DNA from 3 places in the Hafnia sp. CBA7124 genome. Region 1 is predicted to be linked to each of the others. Evidence: predicted binding sites of a transcription regulator. Region 1 holds the regulator's gene; each other region holds the start of a gene.

The links. Region 1 encodes PurR, which represses purine synthesis genes. Its sites were predicted from a motif close to CANGCAAACGTTTGCNTG; they were not measured.
Region 2: a site for PurR is predicted at 3,963-3,980, ahead of carA (glutamine-hydrolyzing carbamoyl-phosphate synthase small subunit). Genes of this name have one in related genera too.
Region 3: a site for PurR is predicted at 5,119-5,136, ahead of galS (HTH-type transcriptional regulator GalS). Genes of this name have one in related genera too.

The regions. Positions count from the first base shown of each region.
Region 1 is NZ_AP017469.1:2,332,680-2,339,813, reverse strand. It holds gene punR (DNA-binding transcriptional activator PunR) at 1-173, shown strand, start outside; gene CPY98_RS10760 (ATP-binding cassette domain-containing protein) at 178-804, opposite strand; gene CPY98_RS10755 (ABC transporter permease) at 801-2,447, opposite strand; gene purR (HTH-type transcriptional repressor PurR) at 2,451-3,476, opposite strand; gene CPY98_RS21110 (YnhF family membrane protein) at 3,831-3,920, shown strand; gene sodB (superoxide dismutase [Fe]) at 4,014-4,592, opposite strand; gene CPY98_RS10735 (C40 family peptidase) at 4,944-5,924, opposite strand; gene CPY98_RS10730 (Grx4 family monothiol glutaredoxin) at 6,290-6,634, shown strand; gene rnt (ribonuclease T) at 6,755-7,134, opposite strand, start outside.
Region 2 is NZ_AP017469.1:3,689,511-3,696,644, forward strand. It holds gene carB (carbamoyl-phosphate synthase large subunit) at 1-2,547, opposite strand, end outside; gene carA (glutamine-hydrolyzing carbamoyl-phosphate synthase small subunit) at 2,566-3,738, opposite strand; gene dapB (4-hydroxy-tetrahydrodipicolinate reductase) at 4,207-5,028, opposite strand; gene xdhA (xanthine dehydrogenase molybdenum-binding subunit XdhA) at 5,553-7,134, shown strand, end outside.
Region 3 is NZ_AP017469.1:1,425,352-1,432,485, forward strand. It holds gene CPY98_RS06645 (S-(hydroxymethyl)glutathione dehydrogenase/class III alcohol dehydrogenase) at 1-546, opposite strand, end outside; gene CPY98_RS06650 (LysR family transcriptional regulator) at 533-1,501, opposite strand; gene CPY98_RS06655 (YbfB/YjiJ family MFS transporter) at 1,632-2,792, shown strand; gene folE (GTP cyclohydrolase I FolE) at 2,954-3,616, shown strand; gene yeiB (DUF418 domain-containing protein YeiB) at 3,841-5,040, shown strand; gene galS (HTH-type transcriptional regulator GalS) at 5,299-6,297, shown strand; gene mglB (galactose/glucose ABC transporter substrate-binding protein MglB) at 6,633-7,134, shown strand, end outside.

The sequences.
Region 1 (7,134 bases):
AACCGCTGGTGCATTCGGGTAAGCTGAAGATCTTACAATTGGCTCAGCCGTTTCCTGATAGCGCCTGCTGTGTCACTTGGGAAGACCATACCCGCTCACCGGCCATTGATTGGTTACTGGATTACCTCGGTGATACTGAAACGATGAATCAAGAGTGGCTCAGCCCTGAATAGGGTTTTAGAGCATGATGATTTGGCCGTTTGGCGGAACGTCGTCTTCGTCGTGTGTCACTAGCAGGGTGGCAATATTAGCCTGTTGTAATTCGCCAAAAACCCATTGGCGAAACTGTTGCCGCAGCGATTTATCAAGCTTGGAAAAAGGTTCATCCAATGCCACCGCGCGAGGGCGAGAAAGCAGGGTGCGCAACAAACTGATTCTGGCGCGCTGGCCGCCAGATAGTTCATCGGGATAGCGAGATGAAAACTCAGCCATGTCAATTTTCTCTAATGCCTGCGTGACCTGCTGATGCTGTTCTTCTTTGCCGATGTTTTCAGGTAAGGCGAAAAGCAGGTTTTGTGTAACGTTTAGGTGGGGAAACAATAAATCATCTTGGAATAGCAGCCCGATTTTTCGCTGATAGGCAGGAAGTTCAGTCACATCATGACTATCGATCAGCACTTTTCCCTGCGTTGATAGCGGGGCGTGAGCATGCCCCGCCATAGCCAGCAATAAGCTCGATTTCCCGCAGCCGCTAGGCCCCATCAGCGTGAGTATTTGTCCGCCTTCTACGCGGGTATTCAACGCTGAAGTTAGCGGTCTATCATCGAGATAAACCTGGAATTGCTCAAACGCTAAAGCCGTCACAGTTTTTTGTTCCTTGTCAGTATGAATGGCAAAAATAGCGCGATACCGTAAACCAAAAGTGGGATGAACGTTTGCCACAGAGCCGCAACGGCGGCCATGCGGCGATCGATACCGGATGCATAAGCGACGGTTTCCGTTGCCAACGTGGGGAAGCGCCCAGCGCCTAAACCCAGCGTGGGTAAATATAATCCTATGCTAACCGCGAAACCTAATGCGACGGAAAGCGCCAATGGCTTACTCAATAATGGGATCTTGATGCGCCAGAAACAGGTCCAAGGCGACTTTCCAAGTGATTGTGCGGTATAGATCAGCCGCGGATCGAAAGTCTGCCACGTGCCGCTGAGGCTAAGAAAAAAATACGGAACGATAAACACCATATGAGCAAAGATCACGCTGGGCAGCAGACCAATCACATCCAACCAAGCGGCCATGTGCTGCAAGCCGAAAATTAGGCTGATTTGTGGAGTCAACAGCGGGGCGAGCAGAAACCATGAGTTTGTATTTCTACGCGTATAAAATTGCCATTCCAAAAAACCAACGCACAGAAGTAAACCTAACAGATTCGCCACACTCGCAATGAGCAGACTATTTATGATCGGAGTACTAAGCTGATGAACGCTGGTAAGCCAATAATCATAGCTCCACTGTAGTGGAAAAGAAGACGAGAAAGGCCAACGCCATGCAACCGACCACACGAAGAGTACCGCATAGGCGCCCAGCGTTAACACAATACCCATTGCCCAGAGTGGGGTAAGCGGCATGCGCCACGTGCTGCGCCTTTGTCCATAAGCGTTGCGGCAATATGTTAACCAGCTCTTTTCAGCATATCGCCACGCACCAAAGCTGGCTAATGTGATAACAATAAGTAGCAGCGTACCAGCAGCGGCTAAAGATTGATGCCCCATCGAGGGTTCGCTTATCCATTGCCAAACTAACAACGCCAAGGTTGTGGGCTGCTGTGGCCCCAATAGAATCGCAATATCTACGGTGGATAGGCCAAAGGCGAGCACACAAAACAACGGCAAACGCAGAGCCACAAGTATTTGCGGAACTAATAGCAACCACCAGGCTTTCTCACTGTGGTAACCCAATGCGTTAGCAGCCTGCATCTGGCGAGCGACATCAATTCGACCCGCGATGTTAAACGCCATCAAAAATAAAAAAGGTGTCTCTTTGATCACCAATAAAAGAATTAAGGATAGGGCATAAGGGTCATTGACGATTGGCCAATCTGGCGGGCGCACAAAACCCGTAAATGTTGGGGATATAAGCCTGAGTAGCCAACCTGAGGGGGATAACAGCAGTATGAGACCGGTCGCCAGTGCAATATGCGGCATGGCTAAAATCGCACTCGAAATAGCGCGAGCGGTGCAGCTGGCGCGCTGTATAACCTGACTGCAAAGCGCTAATGCCAACCAAAGTGATATTAACGTCGCGGCGATTGCACTCCATAAGCTCAGGCCAACTGAGCGCATCAAACCTGGCCATTGGAGTAAAAGCGTCCACGGCTGGATGAAGGTGTTGAAAGAGGAAATGTCAGACAGCGGCTGAGTCAGTGCCAAGAGCGCTGCCAATATTGGCAACGCTCCTGCTATGAACAGCCCAACGGGGAACAGCGCTAAAAGAAAAGGGCTGTTCTTCATCACTTAGCGGCGATAGTCCAGATATGGGCCATCGGCAACGGAGCGGCGTTCCACCAGTTTTGGATGCACCTCGATCGTTTGAGAATCTTCACGCTTGCTCACGATACGGTCGAGTAGCATGTCAAAGGCCATTGAGCCCAAACGCTCTTTCGGCTGATGGATGGTGGTCAACGCTGGTGAGAAGTAGCGGGCGTTGCGCACGTTATCATAACCGATCACCGATATATCCTGCGGTACACGCAAGCCCATCTCATCGGCGGCACATATTGCGCCCATCGCCATGATGTCCCCACCCACAAAGACCGCCGTTGGGCGATTTTTTTGCGACAGAATTTGATGCATGGCTTTGTAACCGGATTCTGGCTCGAAATCGCCTTCTACCATCCACTCATCACGAGCGGGAATGTTGGCTTCTTGTAGGGCTTTCAGGAAGCCGCGTAGGCGACCTCCGCCGGTGTTACGAGAAAGCTGACCGGTAATCGCCCCAATATCACGATGACCACGTTCAATTAAATAGCGGCCGGCTAAATAGCCACCTTCGAACGCATTATCCTGAATGGCATCGGTAAAATCACTGCGTTGTGTCCCCCAGTCCATCACCACCATTGGAATATTGCGGTAGTCCTCAAGGGTTTGCAGCAGATTTTCTGGGTATTCAGAACACATCACTAATAATCCATCGACGCGTTTTTGCGCCAGCATCGCTAAATAAGCTTTTTGCTTTTCAGGGTTGTTGTGAGAGTTACATAAAATGAGCGTATAGCCTTGGCTGTAGCAGGCGTTTTCAACGGCCTCAATGACCTCAGCAAAATAGGGCGCCTCGCTGGACGTCGCCAGCAAACCGATCGATTTGGTGTGGTTAACTTTCAGGCTACGGGCGACGGCGCTGGGAGAGTAGTGCAATTCTTTAATTGCTTCCCAAACCGCGGTCTTGGTCTCTTCTGCGACAAAACGCGTCTTATTAATAACGTGAGACACTGTCGTGGTTGAAACGCCCGCGCGTTTTGCCACATCTTTAATCGTTGCCATGAAACAGATGACTCCTAAGCTAATGTAACTATGACATAGCTATTGTGTTAATCGTTTGCTTACGTACATCAAAATACACTGATTACAATCGCATCAAAGAGAGGAATATGCGGATATATCAAGCGCCAGCCTATTCTTTTACGTTATGAAAGCTGATACGTAGCAGTAAACCGTAAATTTTGGCCTATAAAATGCAAAAGGGGAAGTCAAAATTGTGTGTTAACAGAAAGAATAATCGAAAGTTTTACTGCGTGCGATCCCATTTAAGGTATGTGAAAATGATTTCACACACTTTCTGCAAGTGTTTATGTATAATCAAAATTGATCTGATAACGAAATGCGGGAGAAGAAGAAATGGAAACCGATCTGAAATATTCTCTAATGACAACGGTCGCAGCACTGGCTGTGATTGTTATCTTTAGTTTTGTTGCTGCGCTACATTGATTTATCGCTAAGTTTTTTATCGATAGCCATTAACATGGCTAAAACAAAAGGCGGTCAGTTGACCGCCTTTTTCATGTACGTCACTCAGCAAACTTATGCCAAGTTTTTCGCCACGAATTCCCAGTTTACCAGAGCCCAGAAGTTCTCCAGATATTTAGGACGCGCGTTGCGATAGTCGATGTAGTAGGCGTGTTCCCAAACGTCCACGGTCAGCAGTGGTTTGTCACCGTTGGTCAGTGGAGTTGCAGCGTTTGAGGTGTTTACAATCGCCAAAGAACCGTCTGCTTTTTTAACCAGCCAAGTCCAACCAGAACCGAAGTTGCCAATGGCAGATTTAGTCAGTTCTTCTTTGAATGCATCAAATGAACCAAACGCTTTGTTAATGGCTTCAGCCACGGCGCCAGTTGGTGCGTTGCCACCTTTTGGTGACAGGCAATGCCAGTAGAAGGTGTGGTTCCAAACCTGAGCAGCGTTGTTGAAGATACCGCCAGTAGAGGTCTTGATGATCTCTTCCAGTGATTTACCTTCGAACTCAGTGCCTTTGATCAGGTTGTTCAGGTTTACCACATAGGTATTGTGATGCTTACCGTAGTGGTATTCCAAGGTTTCTGCGGAGATGTGCGGTTCGAGTGCGTTTTTTTCGTATGGTAATGCAGGTAATTCAAAAGACATTGCTCTCTCCTATTATTGCTCTATTTTGCAATGAAACAGTTACACGTAAGTGTTTTATGTTTCATGCATCACACCAACGTTAATGTCAGTGAGCGGGTTTTTAAAATTGAAACGATCTTGTTGTGCTCTTGTTATGGGGATCGATTTTAGCAAGTTTTGAATCTAATAACAGGCAAAATTTTTGTTTTTGGTTATCAATTGGCGATTTGTGCACCATTCGTTCAAAACGGCCACAGAACATAAAATAAGGGGAGGGGATAATACAAAGATGGGGTAAATCTAAATGATAGGGATTATCACAAAATGCAATGAATCCCTACCATAAGTCTGTTTAACAATGATCTTCTGCTATTAACGAATCGTTTTTGGCGTCATCACGCGGCGAGCGCCAACGTAGTGTCCTTGCCAATAATCGTTATCTAAATAGCTGATCCGAATTTGTTCGCCGGTGCGAGGTGACTGAATGAATTTTCCCTCACCCATATAAACACCCACATGGTCGGCGGCACCCCGATTATTAATACGGAAGAAGACCAAGTCGCCTTTTTGTAGCTCTGTTTTTTTCACCGGAGCCGCATCACGCAGATGATACATTTCATTGGCGGTACGAGGGATCTTGATGCTCAGTAAATCCTGATAGGCGTAATAAACCAATCCACTGCAATCGAAGCCTGTGCTTGGTGACGCACCACCCCAACGATACGGTTTTCCTACCTGATTCATCAGCTTATTCATCGCCGTTTGCTTAGCATGCTGGTAACGCTTTTTATGCTGAGGACTCAGACGAATGGGTTTGCCATCAACGATTTCAATATTGTTTTGATTCAGCTTGAGCTTGGCTAATTCACCTTTGCTGCTTCTGCCATGGCTATTCAATTCACCGCGCTGGCGGCCATAGGTTTTTTTATTACTTACGCGAGCCAACGTAGCGGTGGAATGTGAGCCGCTTTTCTTGGCGCTGGATTTTGTCTTAGGGTTAGAAATAGATGCTAGTACCGCTTTATCTATTTTTTTGCTATTTGCTTTATTGCGCGCGACTTCTCTATTTTTGGCAAACTTAGTAGCGAGAGCGCTAGGCTGAGTTGTCGCTGATTTTTTAGTCGTTTTGCTCTTTTGTTCTAACGATTTTTTATTTTTGGCTGTCGTTGTAGGCGTCGCTGTTTTTTCTTTTTTGCTGGTAGCTGGTTTTCGTTTTTTACGATCGGCAGATTCGCTACTTGTCGCATGCGACTTTCGCTGATCGGCAACGACTTTATGCCCCGGAGAGGCATTCGCTGCATTAGCAAATAGCTGTGTAAACAGCAGAACAAAGAGCGCGATATATAGACGCATCGATAGGTTCCAGGCTTTGTCCCAAGCAAAAAACATGGCAAACAGTATTAAATAAACAGCCGCAACAAAACAGCATTCATTTCTGCTATTTATATTCTCTTTGTGACTAAATGTTACGATGATTGAATCAGATGCTGTTTTATTCACAAAACGCTGCATATCTGATCATGTGCAAAACGGATATAGCATAGCACGTTTTTAGATTAAACTGAGCTTACGCTGTGACGGTGTGTTGAAAATCAGATAATAGCCACACAAAAGATGGCGTTTTTTTCTCAGAGCGACACTCGGTACAATCCAGTACAATAATTCGATATGCACTTGCATGCTGTAGGCATAACACTGGCTAGAGGAAGTAAACTAAAATGACAATGACCACCATTGAAAAAATTCAGCGCCAACTGGCTGAAAACCCGATTATTTTGTACATGAAAGGCTCACCTAAATTGCCAAGCTGTGGCTTCTCTGCGCAAGCAGTTCAGGCATTGTCAGCCTGTGGTGAGCGTTTTGCCTATGTAGATATTCTGCAAAATCCAGATATTCGTGCTGAATTGCCAAAATATGCGAACTGGCCAACCTTCCCACAGCTGTGGGTCGAGGGTGAACTGGTTGGCGGCTGTGACATCATCATTGAGATGTACCGCGCTGGCGAATTGCAGCAGCTGATTAAAGAGACTGCGGCGAAGCATCCTGCACAGGAAGAACAGTAATCGTTGATGATTATTGTGAGCAAAATAAAGGCGCCTAAGGGCGCCTTTATTATTTATCGCGTTAACTTATAAACAAAAAATCTTACACCGACTCGATGTTCAGTAAGCAAGAGCGGTGGATTATTCGGTGGCTTCTTCTGGTGCAGGTGTTGGCAATGGCCATCCACCCATACGTTTCCAGCGGTTTACCAACTCACAAAACAGCGTTGCGGTTTGCTCTGTATCATACAGCGCAGAGTGAGCCTGAGTGCTATCAAAAGGAATATCGGCGGCAATACAGGCTTTTGCAAGCACGGTTTGTCCTAATACCAAACCGCTTAGCGCGGCAGTATCAAAGGTGGCAAACGGATGGAATGGGTTACGTTTTAAACCAGCACGTTCTGCTGCGGCCATCACAAATGAATGATCGAAGTGCGCGTTATGCGCAACGATTACCGCACGATTACAGTCCTGATCTTTAATGCCTTTGCGAACTGCTTTGAAAATAGCATGCAGGGCTT
Region 2 (7,134 bases), 1.4 Mb from region 1:
GGTACGTGCCGCACGCGGGTTCACTTCAATCAAATACACTTCGTTATCTTTAACCGCGAACTGCACGTTCATCAAACCACGAACGCCGAGCTCCATCGCCAGTTTTTCAGCCTGTACGCGCATCACGTCCTGAATTTCTTGGCTCAGCGTATAAGCAGGCAGTGAACATGCCGAGTCACCGGAGTGAACACCAGCCTGCTCAATGTGCTCCATAATGCCGCCGATTAATACGCGCTCACCGTCACAGATAGCATCAACGTCAACCTCAACCGCATCATCAAGGAAGTGATCCAGCAGCACCGGTGCATCGTTAGACACGCTCACCGCATTTTGGAAGTAACGGCGCAGGTCGATTTCGTCATACACGATTTCCATCGCGCGGCCACCCAGCACGTAGGATGGGCGAACCACCAGCGGATAACCGATAACAGCGCCCTTCTCGATGGCTTGCTCGATGGTTGAAACCGTGGCGTTAGCTGGCTGTTTTAAGCCAAGGCGCACAACGGCCTGCTGGAAACGCTCACGGTCTTCAGCACGGTCAATCGCATCTGGGCTAGTACCGATAACCGGCACACCGGCGGCTTCCAATGCACGAGCCAGTTTCAGCGGCGTCTGACCACCGTACTGCACGATGACGCCCTGTGGTTTTTCTACCGCCACAATTTCCAGCACGTCTTCTAGCGTAACCGGCTCAAAGTACAGACGGTCAGAGGTATCGTAGTCGGTTGAAACGGTTTCAGGGTTACAGTTCACCATGATGGTTTCGTAGCCGTCTTCACGCAGCGCAAGGGACGCATGCACACAGCAGTAGTCGAACTCAATACCTTGACCTATACGGTTTGGACCGCCGCCCAGCACGATAATTTTCGGACGGTCGCTGTTTGGATTCGACTCGCACTCTTCTTCATAAGTGGAGTACATGTAAGCCGTGTCGGTGGCAAATTCTGCCGCACAGGTATCCACACGTTTGTAAACAGGATGCAGATTGTACTTGTGGCGCAGTTTGCGAATTTCAGTTTCAGCCACACCAGCCAGCTTCGCTAAACGAGCGTCAGCAAAACCTTTGCGTTTCAATTGGCGTAAGAATTCATGGCTCAGACCATTGATACCCACTTCCGCGACCTGCTCTTCCAAGCGCACCAATTCTTCGATTTGCACCAAGAACCAGCGGTCGATGTTGGTCAGGTTGAACACGCCGTCAACGGACAGACCTGCGCGGAAAGCGTCGGCGATGTACCAAATACGCTCAGCGCCAGCATCTTTAAGCTCACGACGGATTTTGGTGAGCGCTTCTGGGTCATCGAGGCTCACTTTAGGGTCGAAGCCCGCAGCGCCGACTTCCAGACCACGAAGGGCTTTCTGTAGAGACTCTTGCTGAGTGCGACCAATCGCCATCACTTCGCCGACGGATTTCATCTGCGTAGTCAGACGGTCGTTTGCGCCCGCAAATTTCTCGAAGTTAAAGCGAGGAATTTTGGTCACAACGTAGTCGATAGACGGTTCAAACGAGGCCGGAGTACGACCGCCGGTGATGTCGTTCATCAGTTCGTCGAGGGTATAACCCACCGCCAGTTTGGCTGCCACTTTCGCAATCGGGAAGCCAGTCGCTTTGGACGCCAGCGCAGAGGAGCGAGAAACGCGAGGGTTCATTTCAATGACGATCAGACGGCCATTTTTCGGGTTCACCGCAAACTGCACGTTAGAACCACCGGTTTCTACGCCGATTTCACGCAGTACCGCCATCGAGGCGTTACGCATGATTTGATATTCTTTGTCGGTCAGCGTTTGGGCCGGTGCCACGGTGATGGAGTCGCCGGTATGAATGCCCATCGCATCGAAGTTTTCAATCGAGCAAACGATGATGCAGTTGTCGTTTTTATCACGTACCACTTCCATCTCGTACTCTTTCCAACCAATCAGCGACTCATCAATCAGTAGCTCTTTGGTCGGTGAAAGATCCAGACCGCGCTCGCAAATCTCTTCGAACTCTTCACGGTTATACGCAATACCGCCGCCGGTGCCGCCCATGGTGAATGAAGGACGAATAATACATGGGAAGCCAACGTCAGCCGCCACGGCTAAGGCTTCTTCCATCGTATGAGCGATGCCTGAACGTGCGGTGTCGAGGCCAATTTTCTTCATCGCGATATCGAAACGACGACGGTCTTCGGCTTTATCAATGGCGTCGGCGGTCGCACCAATCATGGTTACGCCAAACTCTTCCAGCACACCTTGGCGCTCTAACTCAAGCGCGCAGTTCAGCGCAGTCTGTCCACCCATGGTAGGCAGAACGGCATCAGGGCGCTCTTTTTCGATGATTTTGCGCACCACTTCCCAGTGAATCGGCTCGATATAGGTCGCATCGGCCATTTCAGGGTCAGTCATGATGGTGGCGGGGTTCGAGTTCACCAGAATGACGCGGTAACCTTCTTCGCGCAGCGCTTTACACGCTTGAGCACCCGAGTAGTCAAATTCACATGCTTGGCCGATAACAATCGGGCCTGCGCCCAGAATCAGGATGCTTTTTATATCAGTACGTTTTGGCATTTTATTTATTGCTCCTGATTATTTGGCTGTTCTTGTCATAGTGGTGCGGTAGGTCTGAATCAAATCGATAAAGTGGTCAAACAGCGGCGCAGCATCGTGCGGCCCAGGGCTTGCCTCTGGGTGGCCTTGGAAACTAAACGCCGCTTTATCCGTGCGATGAATCCCCTGAACCGTGTGGTCAAACAGGGACTTGTGCGTCACACGCAGCGTATCTGGCAGATTGTCGCCATCAACGGCAAAACCATGGTTTTGAGCGGTAATCATCACAACGTCTTTATCGAGGTCTTTCACCGGATGGTTGCCGCCGTGATGGCCCAGCTTCATCTTGATGGTTTTGGCTCCGCTTGCTAGCGCCAGAAGTTGGTGGCCCAAGCAAATACCAAATACTGGAATTTCTGTATCTAAGAAGGTTTTAATGGCGCGAATTGCGTAATCACACGGTTCTGGGTCACCAGGACCATTGGATAGGAAAATGCCATCGGGGTTGAGCTTCAACACATCTTCCGCTGGCGTTTGCGCTGGAACCACCGTTAGGCGGCAGCCTCTATCAACCAGCATGCGTAGGATGTTACGTTTCACGCCATAGTCATAGGCAACAACGTGGAATGGCAGCTCTGACTCTTCTTTCGCCGCAGGCAATTCGCCCATCAGCGTCCAACTACCTTGCGTCCAAGAATAAGATTCTCGGGTAGTGACTTCTTTTGCCAGATCCATGCCTTTTAAGCCTGGGAATGCTTTCGCTTTCTCCAGCGCCAATTGAACATCTGGCTGAGTACCGTCAATGCTACCGGTGATGATGCAGCCATTCTGAGCCCCTTTCTCACGCAATAAACGCGTCAGTTTGCGGGTATCGATATCGGCGATAGCCACAACATTGTGACGTTTGAGGTAATCAGAGAGGCATTCGGTGCTGCGGTAGTTGCTAGCAATCAGAGGCAAATCGCGAATTATCAGGCCTTGAGCATGAACAGCGGAGGATTCTTCATCAGAGGCGTTAGTGCCGACATTGCCGATATGGGGATAAGTAAGAGTGACTAGCTGGCGGGAATAGGAAGGATCAGTGAGGATTTCTTGATAACCGGTCATTGACGTATTGAAGACCACCTCGCCCACCGCCGATCCATCTGCACCAATCGACCGACCGTGAAACTGGGTTCCGTCTTCCAGAACCAATATAGCTGACTTAATCAAAACACCCTCCAAAGAATATTCAGTCACATTATTTGCATATTAATGCAGATCATTCGATCTAAATCAATGCAAAAAACTGCCTTCTTGACTAATTTCCGGCAAATTGCGCGCATTCTAAAGACGTGGTGAATGCTTGTCTACCTGAAAAGATGATTTTTTTGTATTTTTTAAGGCTTAAGAAGAGATTTTACAGCGAAGAGGTTAAAAATAGATATTAACTAGAAATAGAAAACGGTTGCCAGTGTCGTGAATTAGCGGCAATACGTTTATGATGCAATTTTCCTCTGCAAAGGTCAATCACAGTTTCTCACTAGGTTAATAAAAAGTAAAATAAAGCAACTAATAAGTCACTCACAATAAAAATCACGCCAACCTTACTTTAAAATAAAAAAAATGGATAACACATTGTTATCCATTTAATTTTTAATATTAAAAAAAACATTAAAAGAAGATTTTTACTGATTTTATCTAGAGTTCATTGAGAGAAAGAACATCACGCATATCGTAAAGACCAATAGGCTGATTGCCTACCCATGCAGCAGCACGTACAGCGCCGCTGGCAAACGTCATACGGCTTGATGCCTTGTGAGTAATCTCGATTCGTTCTCCCACATCAGCAAACATCGCCGTGTGCTCACCGACAATATCGCCTGCGCGAATAGTAGCAAAGCCGATACTCTTAGGATCGCGCTCTCCGGTGTATCCCTCACGGGCATATACCGCACACTCTTTTAGATCGCGCCCTAACGCTTGAGCAATGGTTTCTCCCATGGCTAAAGCCGTGCCTGACGGTGCATCAACTTTATGGCGATGATGGGCTTCAATAATTTCGATATCCGTATAATCCCCCATCACTTTTGCCGCTTTCTCTAGCAGCTTAAGCATCACGTTAACCCCAACGCTAAAGTTAGCAGCGAACACAATACCAATAGATTCAGCCGCTTTGCTAATGGCAACTTTGCCCGCATCATCAAAGCCGGTGGTACCAATCACCATATTTTTGCGTTGAGATACACAGAACGCTAAATGCGCTAGCGTGCCTTCTGGGCGCGTAAAGTCGACCAAGACATCAAAGTTATCGGCGGCATCCTGTAGGCTTGCGCTGACTTTTATGCCTGTTTGGCCAATACCCGCTAATTCACCAGCATCTACGCCTAGCAATGAAGAGCCTTCACGCTCAAAAGCGGCACCGAGCACCACGCCTTCAACGTTTGCCACCGCAGCAATTAATTGTCTTCCCATGCGGCCACCGGCACCGGCGATAGCAATACGGATATGAGAATTAGACATCTTCCCTCTCTTAATTATTTAATTTCACTCAGCTAATTTCACTCAGCAAGATAGCCAAAGGCTTTCAATGTTAGTTTCAGGTTAACGACTCTTCCCTCTCACTGCCAGAGTAAATATACGGTAATTAGAAATTTGCGATTAGCGCGGTTCATCATCAGTTTTACGCGCTGACAAAACGTGTTGCCCCGTATTCAGAACAAAAATACAGCACCCGCATAATCATGCAAAACCAATCAGTTAGCATAGCGATACTAAGCATTTCATTACGATAACTTCGCTCTCAATTTGATACTAACATTCCCATTTTGATAGTTTTCCACTCTCCATCACCGTCATCCGATCTTCAGCCATCACATTCTGTAATTCGTCTAAGAAAAAACGCTCGATCCCCCTCACGTTTCCACCAATCACCTTACGGCTCTACGCCCTATGGCGTACATCTTGCTGCTTTATCGCTGATTTATAAATTTCGATTATTCATTTCATTCAAATTAAAAATCCCACGCTCCTCTAAGGAGAAAGCTATGTCGTTAGGATCCCCACTCAAGCGGGTGGACGCTGAAGCTAAGGTTACCGGCCACGCTCGCTATACCGACGATCATCAAATGCATGGCATGCGTTACGCTAAATATGTACGTAGTCCTCTCGCCCATGCTTATGTCACGGCCATTGATACTTATGCGGCACTGGCTTTGCCCGGCGTTGAAGCCGTATTTACTTATCAAGATGTGCCTGAATTACGATTCCCCACCGCGGGACATGCTTGGTCACTGGAACCAGCTAAACGAGACGTTGCCGATCGCCAGCTACTCACCCAACATGTGCGGCATTATGGCGACGGTGTTGCGATTGTGGTTGCGCGTGATGCGCTAACCGCAGAACGTGCCGCCGCGCTGGTTGAAGTGGCATACCAAGAGCTGCCGGTGATAACCACCGCACAGGGCGCTTTAGCACCAGACGCACCGCTGATTCATCCAGAAGGCAATACGCTGAAAAAAAGTAATATCAGCGCGAATCAGCCTAAAGAAGCAATCTCATCGGCTGATTTTCAACTCTCTGCGCATTTTCAAACGCCGGTGATCCAGCACTGCCATATGGAAGGCGTGACCTGTTTTGCCTATATGGAACAGCCAGATCATATTGTGATTGTCTCCAGCACCCAGATCCCGCAGATCGTGCGCCGTACCGTCGCTCAGGCGCTGGGTATGCCGTGGTCAAACATACGCGTGATCAAGCCTTATATTGGTGGTGGATTCGGCAATAAACAGGACGTACTCGAAGAGCCGATGGCCGCATTTCTCACCCAAAAGATGGGCGGTATTCCGGTGAAGGTCGAACTCAGCCGTGAAGAGTGCTTTTTCGCTTCCCGCACGCGTCATGCCTTCAGTATCGACGCGGAACTGGGGCTTAATCACGACGGTATTTTAACGGGCTATCAGTTGGACGTGTTGTCGAACACCGGCGCTTATGCTTCGCACGGACATTCCATCGCTTCCGCCGGTGCCAACAAAATCAGCTATCTCTATCCCCGTAGCGCCTTCGGCTATTCTGCCCTCACGCATTATTCGAACTACCCCGCCGCAGGCGCCATGCGCGGCTATGGCGCACCGCAGGTGGCTTTTGCACTTGAATGTTTATTAGATGACGCGGCAGAAAAACTGTCTCTCGACGCCGTCGATGTGCGTTTGCTGAATGCGGCACGCAGTGGTGATATCAATCCGGTTAACCACAAAAAGATTTATAGCGCGGGACTCGTTGAATGCCTTGAGAAAGGACGCGATCTGTTCGAATGGAACGCCCGTAAGGCCGCCTGTCAAAATCAAACAGGCGATCTGCGCCGTGGCGTCGGCGTCGCATGTTTTAGCTACGGTTCTAATACTTACCCCGTTGGCGTTGAAATTGCGGGAGCCCGCATGTTGCTCAACCAAGACGGCACGGTAAATCTGCAAATTGGTGCCACAGAGATCGGCCAAGGTTCAGATACCGTTTTCGCCCAGATGGCCGCCGAAACGCTTGGCATTCCCTTTGGACATATACGCGTGATATCCACCCAAGATACCGATATCACTGCCTACGACCCCGGCGCATTTGCGTCTCGACAGAGCT
Region 3 (7,134 bases), 910 kb from region 1:
GACCACGGCGCCCATACCGGTGGTTACGCCACAGCCCAGCAGGCAAACTTCTTCCAGCGGGGCTTCCTTGCTGATTTTCGCTAAGGAAATTTCTGGCACAACGGTGTATTCAGAGAACGTAGATGTACCCATGTAGTGGAAAATTGGCTTACCGTCTTTAGAGAAACGCGTTGTGCCGTCTGGCATCAAGCCTTTGCCCTGGGTTTCACGAATGGCTTGGCACAGATTGGTTTTGCCTGACAGACAGAACTTACATTTGCCACATTCTGGCGTATATAGCGGGATCACATGATCGCCCACGGCGACGGTGGTCACGCCTTCACCCACGGCCTCAACGATGCCCGCGCCTTCGTGGCCCAAGATCGCTGGGAATACGCCTTCAGGATCTTTCCCTGACAGGGTATATGCGTCGGTGTGGCACACCCCGCTGGCGACAATGCGAACCAAAACCTCGCCTTTTTGTGGCGGCATCAAATCAACTTCTTCGATGGTTAATGGTTGATTTGGCCCCCAAGCGACGGCGGCGCGAGTTTTAATCATTTGCATGGTGTGCTCCTGGTTCTTTTTGATGTAAGACGATGGCGTGCTCTGACGCGGGAATATCGATAGTATCTGGCTGTTCTTCTATGCGCTCTTGTGCGCGCTCTTGCTCAATGATTTGCATTTTAAGCGCACGAATATTGGGATTAAACGCATCGCGTCGCCAGATAAGCCACGTTGCAGTTTGGGCGATATCGTCAGGCAATGCGTGTACGGCCACACGTTCATGACCGGGTAAAAGAGATAACACCGAGCGCGGGATCATCGCAATACCGGCACCGCTGGCGGCGCAGGCTAACATGGCGTGATAAGACTGAATTTCCATAATCGCGCCGGGAACGGCACCATCTTGCTGAAACCACGATTCAAAACGCAGCCGATACGAGCAGCTAGGTCGAAAGGCAAACAGTGTTTGATTAGCGGCGTCTTTAGCGCGGGTAATCGGTGGATGCTCAAGGCTAGAAATCACCACCATCTCTTCACGAAAAGCGATACAGCCATTCAGCTCATCATGATTGAGTGGCCCGTCGACTAACCCCGCAGCCAGCGTTCCCGCGCGTACTTTTTCGGTTATCTCTCCCGAAGTCCCCGTCACCAACGAGAGTGCCACCTGAGGATAACTTTGGTGATAGGCCGCCAATAACACCGGCAAACGCGTTGCGGCGGTGCTTTCCATTGAGCCTAACGCAAAGCTGCCTGCCGGTTCTCCGGCATGCGTGATGCTCATTGCTTCGTCGCTGAGCGCCAGAATTCGTTTGGCATAGTTGAGGAAGTTATGTCCCATCGGTGAAAGGCGTAAGCGCTGTTTTTCTCGAATGAACAGATCGGTGCCCAGCTCCTGCTCTAGCTGACGCAAACGGGTGGTCAGGTTGGAAGGAACGCGATGAAGTAGCTCCGCTGCACGAGCAACCGAGCCAGTTTCAGCTACGCTACAGAACATGCGCAGTTGGGTAAGATCCATATTCATTCTCTTAACGTGAATAACTTGATTATCATTATTCACTTTTTGAGAGTTGTTTGGCAAGGCAATATAACAACAAATTATTTAACAATTATCTATCATCAAGCGTGATAGGGATGGAGATCCTGCAATGGCAGTGCGTATCGCATTAAGCGGCTTTTTAGCCTTAGTTGTGGCAATGGGAATTGGGCGGTTTGCGTTCACGCCTCAGGTTCCGTTGATGATTGCAGAGCATCAGTTTTCACTGACCGGCGCGGGGATTGTGGCCGCGCTGAACTATTTGGGCTATTTGGCCGGTGCTTTTGACGCGATGCGGGCGAGCAGACAGGTTGAGCGGCGATTGCAGCTTGGACTTTGGGGAGCGGTGTTTTTAACTCTGCTTTCAGCCTGTGTCAGCGGTTTTTGGTGGCATAGCTTAATCCGCTTTATGGTTGGCTGGGCGAGCGGATGGGCAATGGTGCTGGTGGCCGCATGGACGAATGAACGTTTGGCTCATTTCGGAAAACCCAATCTTGCTGCCGCGGTGTTTGCCGGTCCTGGGGCCGGTATTTTTATCAGTGGGATGCTATCGGTCGGAATTAGCGCGCTTAATCTCGATGCGGCTCAGGCGTGGCTGGTTTACGGTGTGCTAGCGCTGGTGCTGATTGGTTTTATCGCCCGCTTCTTACCAAGAGCAGGGGAGCTTCATCGCCCTGACGTGCCTGCCCAGCCTTTGGTATTAACGCCCGCACTCAAACGATTGGTGTGGAGCTACAGTCTGGCCGGATTCGGCTATATCTTACCTGCGACGTTTTTATCACAAATGGCTCATGCCCGTTTTCCCGATAGCCTCTTTGCCCAGTTTGTTTGGCCCGTATTTGGTTTTGCCGCGGTGGTGGGGATTGGTTTGGGGATTCTGACGCGCCGCTGGCTGCTGACTCAGCAACGCTTAGCGATCGTACTGTGGATCCAAGCATTAGGCATTGTGTTCACGGAAACGATCCCTGGAGTCAGCGGATTGGTATTCGGTGCATTGCTCACCGGCGGTGGGTTCTTATGTGTTGTTCAACTTTCGCTGCAATATGGCCGCGAGTTAGCGCCTTCGCACATTCGTTATATGGCAGGGTTGCTGACCACCGGTTACGCCGTTGGCCAATTAGTTGGCCCTATGCTTTCGGCTATTTCAACGGCGCTAACGCATCGTTTAGAGCCCGCGTTGTATATTGCTGCAATAGGTTTGCTCGTTGCCGGTGGTTTGGTTTTTCGCACGCAGCCCGTGCTCAGCCCACAAACAGAGCGCTCTGATGGATAACCGCACATTTTATATGCATTAAACAAATGACGGTTTTTCATGTATAGCTGAAAGAGTATCACTGGATAAAGCGTCCGCACTCCACTAAAGTGATGACAAAATTCTGATGTGATCACCATCAAGTTGTGCTCAGAATTAAGATTACCTGCAGGAGAGAATTGATGTCATCGCTAAGCAAAGAAGCAGTTTTGGTTCATACGGCGCTAGAGGCTCGTGGCCTAGAAACTCCCCTGCGAGGGGAAGTGTTAGATCGTGAAATACGTAAACAGCGCATCAAAGAGCACATGACGGAAATCATGCAGTTGCTCAATCTTGATTTATCTGACGATAGCTTGGCGGAAACGCCGCACCGTATTGCCAAAATGTACGTTGATGAGATTTTCTCGGGCTTGGATTATGCGAATTTTCCAAAAATTACCGTCATTGAAAATAAGATGAAGGTTGATGAGATGGTCACGGTGCGAGATATCACGCTAACCAGCACCTGTGAGCACCATTTTGTGACCATCGATGGCAAAGCCACGGTGGCCTATATTCCTAAAGACTGTGTGATTGGCCTGTCGAAAATTAATCGCATCGTGCAATTCTTTGCGCAGCGTCCGCAGGTACAAGAGCGTTTGACCCAGCAAATTTTGGTTGCGCTGCAAACTCTATTGGGAACCAACAACGTTGCGGTATCTATCGATGCCACGCATTACTGCGTGAAAGCCCGCGGTGTGCGTGATGCGACCAGTGCGACGACCACAACCTCGCTCGGCGGGTTGTTTAAATCGAGCCAAAATACTCGTCAGGAGTTTTTGCGCGCGGTACGCCATCACGGCTAGTTGAGCGTGAATAATCGGGTGATTGACTCGAAGTGATACAGCGCCGGCCATGTGCCGGCGTTTTTGTATATCCCCGTCATACTTCAAGCTGCTTACGCGTTGGCTGCACCCGCTCACCCCAGTCACTTACTGGAGTAAGCTGCTGGGGTGAGCAGGGTTGCCGCCTTCAAGCAACTTGAATTATTTTGGGTATAGTTAAAGTACTGTCTATAGGGATCGCCGTTATGCTGCAGCGTTTGCCAAACTCTCAACCGGAAGCGGTGACAAAACCTGCCATGCTGAAAACGCGCATTGGTACACTGGATTTTGTACGCGGGCTGGCGATTCTTTGTATTCTTTTAATGAACATCACCGGTTTTGGTTTACCCAAAGCGGCCTATCTCAATCCTGCCTATAACGGACTACCTGATGGCGCAGATACGCTGACGTGGGGTCTGTTACATGTCTTCGTACAAGGCAAATTTTTAGCCATGTTTGCGCTGCTGTTTGGGGCAGGGCTTCAGCTATTGTTGCCCAAAGGTAAACACTGGCTGCGTGCGCGTTTATCTTGGCTGGTTTTATTCGGACTCATCCATGCCATTTTCTTTTGGGACGGTGACATTTTATTGGCCTACGGCCTGATTGGATTAATCAGTTGGCGAATGATCCGCGATGCTTCTTCAACGCTACAGCTGTTGCGCACCGGTCTGGTGCTGTATGTCATTGGATTAGGGCTGCTGCTACTGCTGGGGTTGATTGCAGGGCCAGAGCCGAGTGCATTTTGGCTGCCGGGATATGCCGCCATTCAGTACGAAGGCATTTGGAAAATACACGGTGGTTGGGAAGCATGGCGTAATCGCAGTGATTTGCTCAGCGCAAATCTGATGGCGCTCGCGGTGCAGTATGGCTGGCAGCTCGCAGGGCTGATGCTGACCGGCGCTGCGTTAATGCGCAGCGGCTGGCTAAGCGGTAGTTTCAGCCAGCGACATTATCGGCGAACCGCGCTTTGGTCGCTGGTGGTGGGATTAGGCATTCAGGTGCCGACCACCTTAGCGCAGTGGCAAAACGGTTGGGAATATCACGTTAGTGGCTATTTGCTTCAGGTGCCTGCCGAACTGACTGCGCCACTCATGATGATCGGTTATGTTTCGCTGATCTATGCATTCTGGCCACAAATCTCACGGCTTAAACTTGCCTTCGCTCTGCGGCAGGTTGGGCGCATGGCGTTGACGAACTATTTGCTGCAAACGCTGCTGTGCACCACGCTGTTTTATCAATTTGCCATGTTTAATCACTGGTCAAGAACGGCATTGCTCTGGGTTGTTCCGGTAGTATGGCTGATTAATGTTCTTTTCTCGATACTTTGGCTGCGTCACTTTAAGCAAGGGCCGGTTGAGTGGTTATGGCGTAAATTAACGGCGCTGGGTACTCAAACAAGAAGTTGAGCAATGACGCCTCACGCGAATATTGACGCGAGAAACACAAATTAAAAGCGTGAGCTGAAGTGAAAGGTTAACGAAATGTATGAAAACGTTTTCTTTCCTGTGACATATTTCACGCAGCAATGATGAAAAACTGGGTAGCATAGCGCGGTCATATCACGTACGTGCTTTCGACTCAGGGATCTCTATGAATGCCATTTGCTGTCCTGCACCATTCCGTGTTTATTTTTATGCTTTTCTTTGCCGTCATGAGCGTTGCGCATGATCACTATTCGTGATGTTGCACGGCTGGCGGGTGTTTCCGTTGCTACCGTATCCCGTGTTTTGAACAATACGGCGATCACCACGCCGGAAACGAAAGCCGTGGTGCAGAGCGCCGTGGCTGAACTCGGCTACCGCCCGAACGCCAACGCGCAGGCGTTAGCAACGCAAAGTAGCGACATGTTGGGTGTGGTGGTGATGGATGTTTCTGACCCGTTCTTTGGTGCGTTAGTTAAAGGCGTTGATGAAGTTGCCCAGCGCGAGCGCAAAAATCTGCTGATTGCCAACAGTTATCACGATGCAGATAAAGAGCGAAAGGCGATAGAAATGCTGATACGCCAGCGCTGCAATGCGTTGATTGTGCATGCAAAGATGTTATCAGACGATGAGCTGGTGGCGTTTATGCAGCAGGTGCCGGGTATGGTGTTGATCAACCGTATCGTTCCAGGCTATGAGCACCGCTGTGTGGGCCTGAATAACTTGGCGGGTGGGCAAATGGCCACGCAGTTGTTGCTGGACAAAGGCCATCGTCGGATTGGCTTTTTGGGTTCAAATCATCAGATTGAAGACCAAATGATGCGGCAGAAAGGGTATGAAACCGCCATGCAATTAGCGGGGATCGAAATCGGTAAAGCGTGGTGCGCCTATGCTTCGCCCGATCTACAAGGTGGGGAAGCCGCAATGGTGGAACTTCTTGGCCGCAATCAGCAGTTGAGTGCCGTGTTTGCCTATAACGACGCTATGGCTGCGGGTGCTTTAGCCGTGTTGAAAGAAAACGGTATTTCTATTCCAGAACAATTTTCTATCGTGGGTTTTGACGATATCCCTATTGCACGCTATACCAGCCCTAAACTGACCACCGTCCGTTATCCTATTGTTTCTATGGCTACTTTAGCCTCTGAGCTGGCGCTTAAGTCCGTTCATCAAACGCCTCTTTCTCCCAACGGTCACTGTTTTATGCCTACCTTAGTGCAGCGCTGGAGCGTGGGTTCTCGATAATTGTGGTGTAGCTCACTTTGTCAGCAGATTGGCCCATGTAACCGTTTTCAATCTGTGAGTTCATTCACAGAATATTAACATAATCGTGTCTATTCTTGTGGCGTTTTCGCTATCACAAATATCAGTCATACGTGCAAATCGCCCTGATACTCTAGGTTTTTCGGGCGTCAAACCTAGAGTGGCTGGGATATTCTAAATGTAAACGATATGTGTATTTTAAACGGTTCGCGTTGGTATTTGTTTTCTTGCCGCAGCGATAGTGGAAACGATAAACAAGGGCGTCTGAAAAATCGGACATCCATGCTGAAATACCCTACATCCAATCGGAGCTTCACATGAATAAGAAGACGTTTACCTTAGCAACTTTGGCGGCCAGCATGATGTTTGGCGTCGCGGCACAGGCGGCAACCACCAATATCGGGGTCACCATCTATAAGTACGACGACAACTTTATGTCCGTGGTACGTAAGGCGTTAGAAAACGATGCTAAGGCTGATCCCAGCGTTAAATTGTTGATGAATGACTCACAAAACGATCAGTCCAAGCAAAACGATCAGGTTGACGTGCTGATGGCGCGTGGCGTGAAAGGATTGGCAATTAACCTCGTCGATCCTGCTGCTGCTCCAACGATTATTGATAAAGCGAAGGCAAACGATGTTCCGGTCGTGTTCTTCAACAAAGAACCCTCTCGTAAGGCGCTGGATAGCTACGACAAAGCGTATTACGTGGGCACCGACTCCAAAGAGTCTGGCATCATTCAGGGTCAGCTGATCGGTAAACACTGGAAAGCCAATCCTAACTGGGATCTGAACAAAGATGGCGTGATTCAGTTCGTCC